Linked DNA regions of Thioclava sp. GXIMD2076. The main gene of each other region encodes a partner of the protein of the gene in region 2 in a complex. Links are inferred from orthologs where the notes say so. Each region holds a gene or a part of one and is shown on either strand. Other genes may lie near its edges.

Region 1 (3,264 bases), 1.1 Mb from region 2 along the record:
GCGCCCTTGGCGACCTCCTTGAGATCCTGGAACGGGCTCTCGGAATAGAGCCGCGTCAGATAGGTCGAGAGCGCACCCACGGGCGGCGCGATCGACATCTCGTTATCATTGAGCACCACAAACACGCGGTTCTTCAGGTGGCCGCCGTGGTTGAGCGCCTCGAAGGCCATACCGCCGGTCAGGGCACCATCACCGATCACTGCGATCGCGTCGCCGGTTTCGGCCCCCAGCTCGCGTGCCGCCGAGAACCCCACCGCCGCCGAGATCGAGGTCGAGCTGTGGCCCGCCCCGAACGGGTCATAGGCGCTTTCCGAGCGTTTGGTAAAGCCCGACAGCCCATCCTCCATCCGCAGGGTGCGGATACGGTCGCGGCGTCCGGTCAGGATCTTGTGCGGATAGCACTGGTGGCCCACGTCCCAGACGATCTTGTCGCGCGGGGCGTCAAACACGGCATGTAACGCCACGGTCAGCTCCACCACGCCTAGACCCGCGCCCAGATGGCCGCCGGTTTCGGACACGGCGGCAATGGTTTCACGGCGCAACTCGCCCGCCAGCTGGATCAGTTCGCGGTCGCTCAGGCCCTTCATATCGGCGGGCAGGCGTACACGGTCCAGAAGCGGCGTGCTCGAAGTTTGGGTCTGCGGGAGGTCGCTCATCTTTGGCTATCCGCTTTCGTCAGTGTTTGCGCGCAATGGTGAAGCGCGCGAGGTCTCGCAATATGTCGGCACGTTCGCCATAGGGCTCGAGGGCCGCAATCGCCTGCTCGCACAACTCGCCGGCGCGGGCTTTCGCGCCTTCGAGCCCCAGAAGCGAGACGAATGTGGCCTTTCCGGCCTCGGCATCCTTATGCAGACGCTTGCCGGTCAGATCCTCGTTGCCTTCCACATCCAAGATGTCATCGGCAATCTGGAAAGCAAGGCCCAAAGCCTCTGCATAGGCGGCAAGTGGCGCAGGATCTTGGCCCGCAATCACGGCCCCCGCACGCGCGGCAAAGCCGATCAGCGCGCCGGTTTTGCCTTCCTGCAGCTTGGTGATCTGTTCAAGCGTCAGTGGGGTGGCGGCGGTTTCCGCGGCGATGTCGAGCGCCTGACCATAGACCATACCTTCCGCACCCGAGGCGCGGGCCAGATCGGCCACCAGCGCCAGACGGGCAGGGGCCTCGCCAAGGGCCGCATCGGTCAGCAACTCGAAGGCCATCGTCTGCAGCGCATCTCCGGCCAGGGCAGCGGTCGCCTCGTCCCATTGCACATGGACTGTGGGCATGCCGCGGCGCAGGTCGTCATTATCCATGCAGGGCATGTCGTCATGCACGAGGCTATAGGCATGCAGCGCCTCGACGGCACAGGCCGCAGGCATTGCCTGCTCGGCCGGAATGTCGAAAATCGCGGCGCCTTCCAGCACCAGGAAGGCGCGCAGCCGCTTGCCGCCCTGTAACGCGTAATGCATGGCGTCACGCAACTGGCCCGCGGGATATTGCGCCACACGCGCATCAAGCGCGGTCTGCACCGACGCCTGGGCTTCACTCAAACGGGTCTTGAACATTTACAGCCCTTCGGTCGGCACCGTGCCGGTGGGGGTGCCGTCGGCGGCCAGCGTGATCTTCTCGACGCGCTCCTCGGCGGCTTTCAGGAGGGTCGCACAACGCTCTTTCAGCGCCGCCCCGCGTTCGTAAAGCGCAATCGACTGGTCCAGAGGCACATCGCCCCGGTCGAGCTGGTTCACGACCTGCTCGAATTCCTTCATCGCTTCCTCGAAGCTCATCGTCGAAACGTCGCGCATCTGATCCGTCATCGCCCACTCCTTCGTTGAGGCTTGGGATGCCACCAAATGCGGCTTTGGTCCAGCCCTGTTCACGAGAAAGACATGAGGACGGGGCCGTAAAACGCAAAACCCCGCCTGTGGCAAGCCATGGCGGGGAAGCAACTTGAAGGGCCGTCTTAAGAAAGACGACCCTCGAGTTCTAAGGAGATGGTCCGGTTAGGGGTCTGAAGACGATCCAAATCGGAGCCCACCCAGGGTTCAAATTGCCTTAGGGATTGCCCTCAGGCCTCGGCCCCCCTGAATGTCCCGATACCTCTCTCCAATATCACTCTAGACACTGGATCACCTCCTTTCATTGCGTTACCGATACCTCAAAGGTGGCATAGATTTGGTTTATGACAAGTTAATTCTTGCGGATTGAGGTGATAGTTTCGTGACGGCTGCCCGAAACGGCAGCAGTGCGATTAAAGATAAGGCAAACTTTAGCGAACTATCTGCAATTGCAAGCGAAACCCAGAGCGGTGCCAGCGGTCCAAAGCCCAGAACGGGCACGGCGTCATTGGCCCAGGACACGTCATCGGCAGGCCAGATGAAGCTGAGCTGGGTCGCAAAGGCGATCGAGAAGAAGATCGTGGTATCGAGCACGGATCCGACCAGCGAGGAGACCAGCGGCGCACGCCACCAGCGGCCCTCGCGGAGGCGGTCGAAGATGGCGACATCCATCATCTGCGCCACAAGGAAGGCGGTGCCCGAGCCAATGGCCACGCGCACCGAGACGAGCGGGCCGAACTGGCCTTCGATCTGGCTGCCGACCAGCGAGCATATAACGCCTGTCACGAAACCGGCCAGCACGACGCGGCGCGCCATGGCGGGGCCATAGAACCGGTTCATCAGGTCGGTGACGAGGAAGGCGAAGGGATAGGTGATCGCGCCCCAGGTGAGCCAGTCACCCAAGAGGAATTGCACGAGAATATTGGAGGCCACCACGATGATGGCCATGGCGATGACGCCGGGCAGGAAGTGTTTCATAGGTTCTGGCCGTTTTTACATGGTAGCGGAGACATGGTCCGATGCATCGGACGACAGGCGCGGATAACGCCGCGCCGCCCCTCCGGTCAAGTAAAAAAGGCGAAAACGCTATTTCGGCAGCCGGTATTCGACGATCTCGGTCCGTTGCAGGATCTTGCGGAAATTGTCATCCGAGATCATCGTCAACCGGATAAATCCCGCTGCGTCGCGCCAGACCGAAAGCCCTTCGAGATTGTCGTGGTGGCCGGCGGTCGTCTGGAGAAGCACCTCGCCACCGCTGAGTTTGCCGTTTTTCACGTCAAATACCTGCACACGGGTCAGGAAGCCCAACAGCCCCCAGAAATCGCGCTCGAGCAGATAAAGCCGGCCATCCGGCCCGAAATCGGCACCGACGGCTTGCCATTCACCCTCGCGCGGGATGGAAAACGGGCGGCTCCAGCGGTTGTTTTTCAGCTCGAAGACCGGAAAGGCCAG
Region 2 (3,171 bases):
CCGTGGGGGATCGCGATCTATCTGGCGCTCTGTGCCCATGCCCAGATCCAGCTTCTTCTGGCCGATTACGTCCAGCATTACGGGCTGCGCCGTGTCAAGAGAGAGGGACGCTACGAGCCCGTAGGCCCGCACCATAGCTGGGATGCCTGCCCGCCGGCCTCGGCCTTCTGGATGCTCAATGCGCCACGCCACAGCGACCATCATGCCCATCCCTCCCGCCCCTATGCAGGACTTCGCATGGGAACGCTCACCGCCCAGCGCCCGATCCTGCCCCGCTCGCTGCCCAGCATGGCGGTAATCGCCCTCTTCCCACCGCTCTGGCGCAAGATCATGGACCCGCGCCTCGATGCGCTGGACAGTCGGCGGCGGGCACAGGGATAGCTTCCTCACGGCTCTGTGGGTTTCCCTTGCGCCATTGCTTTGCAAAGATAGCCCTGATTGCCCAAGCCGGAGCCAGACCAATGCGCCCCCATGCCACGCTCACCCTCGCCCTGATGGTGGCCCTCACCGGCCATATGACCCTCGCGCAGGATGCCGAGACACCACTTGATGCCGCAGGGTTCGAAGCGCGCACCACCGGCAAGACGATCACCTATTCCGCAGGTGGTCTGCCTTACGGGATCGAACAATATCTGCCAGGCCGTAAAGTGCTCTGGGCGTTCACACAAAGCGAATGCAAGACGGGCACATGGGCGCAGGAAGGCGACGAGATCTGCTTCGATTACCAGGACGAGAATGGCAAGCAATGCTGGCATTTCTTCGACACGAAGGACGGGCTGAAAGCCCAGTTCATGGGCGATGGCGGCGCGTCGGAGCCGCTGATCTCGCTACAGGAAAGTGAGACGCCACTCAATTGCCCGGGCCCCGATATCGGCGTGTGAGCCCCTCCGGCACGGGCGCCCCGATGCGGAACGCATCGCGCGGACCGGAGGGGTTCGATGCCCCGACGGGACGCGCCCCCCCCGAGAGGGGTCGCCCTAGAACAGGCTGCCCTGCTCGGGCGGATCGTCTTTCTTCACGCTTTTCTTCGGGGCCTTCCTCTCTGCGGGCTTCTCGATGGGCGTGGGTGCATCAACACCCTCCACAGCCACCGGCAGAACCCCGTCGGCAAACTCGATCTGCAACATTGCCTGATCCGCCGCCGCGGCCGCCGTTGTCACAACGCGCTCGCCCGCCCGCACAACGGCATAGCCGCGCTTGAGCGTCTCGGTATAGCCCAGCGTCTGGCGCATCCGGTCGAGCCGCTCAAGCCGCTCGCCCAGCTGCTGGGTCCGGCGCAGCTGGGCCTGTGTCATCCGCAGGCTCAGGCTGTCGAGCCGCTCGCGCGATTGCGCATTGCGCATCCGCGCCAGATCCAGATTGCGCGCCCGCGCCGCCAGCAGTCTTGCCGACAGCCCCTCCAGACGGCGCCCCTGCTCGGCCAGCCCGCGCGTCAGAAGGCCGGGCGAGAGCCGCGCCTCGATCCGGCCGAACTCGGAGCGTTTGCGCAAGGTCACCCCGCGCAGCGCCGGATCGAGCCTGTCCGCCCACCAGTCATACCGCTGGCGCACAGGGTCAAGCACTGCCTCTGGCCGCCCGAGTGAACGGGACAGGTCGCTATGGCGCTGGCGCTGGATCTCCACCCGCGCCCGCACCGCTCGGCCCATCCGCGCACCGGCATCCTGTAGCCACACGGCCAGCTCGCCGCGTACCGGCACCGCCATTTCGGCAGCGGCGGTCGGTGTCGGTGCCCGCTTGTCGGAGGTATGATCGATCAGCGTGGTATCGGTCTCGTGGCCCACTGCCGAGATCAGCGGGATACGGCTCTCATAGGCCGCGCGCACCACGATCTCCTCGTTGAACCCCCATAGATCCTCGATCGAGCCACCACCGCGCGCCACGATCAGCAGATCGGGCCGCGGGATCGGGCCATCGGGCGCCATCGCATTGAAGCCGCGGATCGCCCGCGCCACCTCGGACGCACAATTCTGCCCCTGTACGGCCACCGGCCAGATCAGCACATGGCGCGGGAAACGGTCGCGCAGCCGGTGCAGGATATCGCGGATCACCGCGCCCGAGGGCGAGGTCACAACGCCGATCACCTTGGGTAGCCATGGCAGCGGCTGTTTGTGCCGCGCGTCAAACAGACCCTCGGCCGCCAGCGCCTTCTTGCGCGCTTCGAGCATCGCCATCAGCGCGCCCGCGCCAGCAGGCTCGACGGTATCGACAATCAACTGGTATTTCGACTGGCCCGGGAAGGTGGTCAGCTTACCGGTGGCAATCACCTCCATCCCCTCCTCGGGGACGACCGGCATCCGGTCCACCTGCCCCTTCCAGCTGACGGCGGCAATCACCGAACGGTCATCCTTCAGGTCGAAATACATATGCCCCGAGCGCGGACGCGACACGCGCCCGACCTCGCCGCGCACCCGCACGCGACCGAACTCGCCCTCGATCACACGTTTGACCGCCCCCGAAATCTCGGACACGGTGTAATCATGGGCATTGCCGCCATTGGGTCCGCCGCCCGGACCCGATTCATCTTCAAAAAGATCCATACCCCTGTTTCGCCCATCCTCCCTGCCGCTTCAAGGCGTCAATGACACTTGCCCGACGCCCCCCGACCCCGTAAACGGAGCGCGATCACGAGATTGCGGCAAAGGGACGACATATGAACATTCTGGTTCTGGGAAGCGGCGGGCGCGAACATGCGCTGGCATGGGCCATCAAGCAAAACCCCAAATGCGACCGTCTGATCGTCGCACCGGGCAATGCGGGCATTGCCGCGATTGCCGAATGCGCCGCGATCGATCCGTGCAGCTCGCAGGCCGTGCTGGAGCTGTGTCAGGAACAGGCGATCGATTTCGTCGTCATCGGCCCCGAGGCCCCTCTGGCCGCCGGTGTGGCCGACGCGCTGCGCGCGGCGGGCTATCTGACCTTCGGCCCCTCGGCCGAGGCCGCCAAACTCGAGGCCTCCAAAGCCTTCACGAAGGCCGTCTGCGATGCCTGTAATGCCCCCACCGCCGCTTATGCGCGCTTTGACAATGCCGATGCCGCTCGCGCCTATGTCACCGAACAGGGCGCCCCCATCGTCATCAAGGCCGATGGTCTGGCCGCAGGCAAAGGCGTGATCGTGGCGATGACGCTCGACGAGGCGCTCGACGGCATCACCGAGATCTTCGGCGGCGCCTT

The links.
Region 1: the proteins of xseA (region 2) and WDB91_RS02950 are in contact, whole or in part, in a cryo-EM structure (PDB 8TXR), measured with the Escherichia coli proteins. The link is inferred for Thioclava sp. GXIMD2076 from one-to-one orthologs.

What each region holds. Positions count from the first base shown.
Region 1 is NZ_CP149932.1:589,398-592,661, reverse strand. What follows is about bases 168-3,116. They hold WDB91_RS02950 (exodeoxyribonuclease VII small subunit), read right to left. Parts: upstream 1,792-3,116; coding sequence 1,543-1,791; downstream 168-1,542. Other genes in these bases: WDB91_RS02940 (esterase-like activity of phytase family protein), read right to left, coding at 2,899-3,116; WDB91_RS02945 (queuosine precursor transporter), read right to left, coding at 2,155-2,790; WDB91_RS02955 (polyprenyl synthetase family protein), read right to left, coding at 676-1,542; dxs (1-deoxy-D-xylulose-5-phosphate synthase), read right to left, coding at 168-656. In the rest of the region: more of dxs, read right to left, coding at 1-167; more of WDB91_RS02940, read right to left, coding at 3,117-3,264. UniProt on the Escherichia coli protein: Bidirectionally degrades single-stranded DNA into large acid-insoluble oligonucleotides, which are then degraded further into small acid-soluble oligonucleotides.
Region 2 is NZ_CP149932.1:1,648,651-1,651,821, reverse strand. What follows is about bases 258-3,113. They hold xseA (exodeoxyribonuclease VII large subunit), read right to left. Parts: upstream 2,538-3,113; coding sequence 978-2,537; downstream 258-977. Other genes in these bases: purD (phosphoribosylamine--glycine ligase), read left to right, coding at 2,651-3,113; WDB91_RS08230 (hypothetical protein), read left to right, coding at 462-881; WDB91_RS08235 (alkane 1-monooxygenase), read left to right, coding at 258-381. Outside these bases: more of WDB91_RS08235, read left to right, coding at 1-257; more of purD, read left to right, coding at 3,114-3,171. UniProt on the Escherichia coli protein: Bidirectionally degrades single-stranded DNA into large acid-insoluble oligonucleotides, which are then degraded further into small acid-soluble oligonucleotides.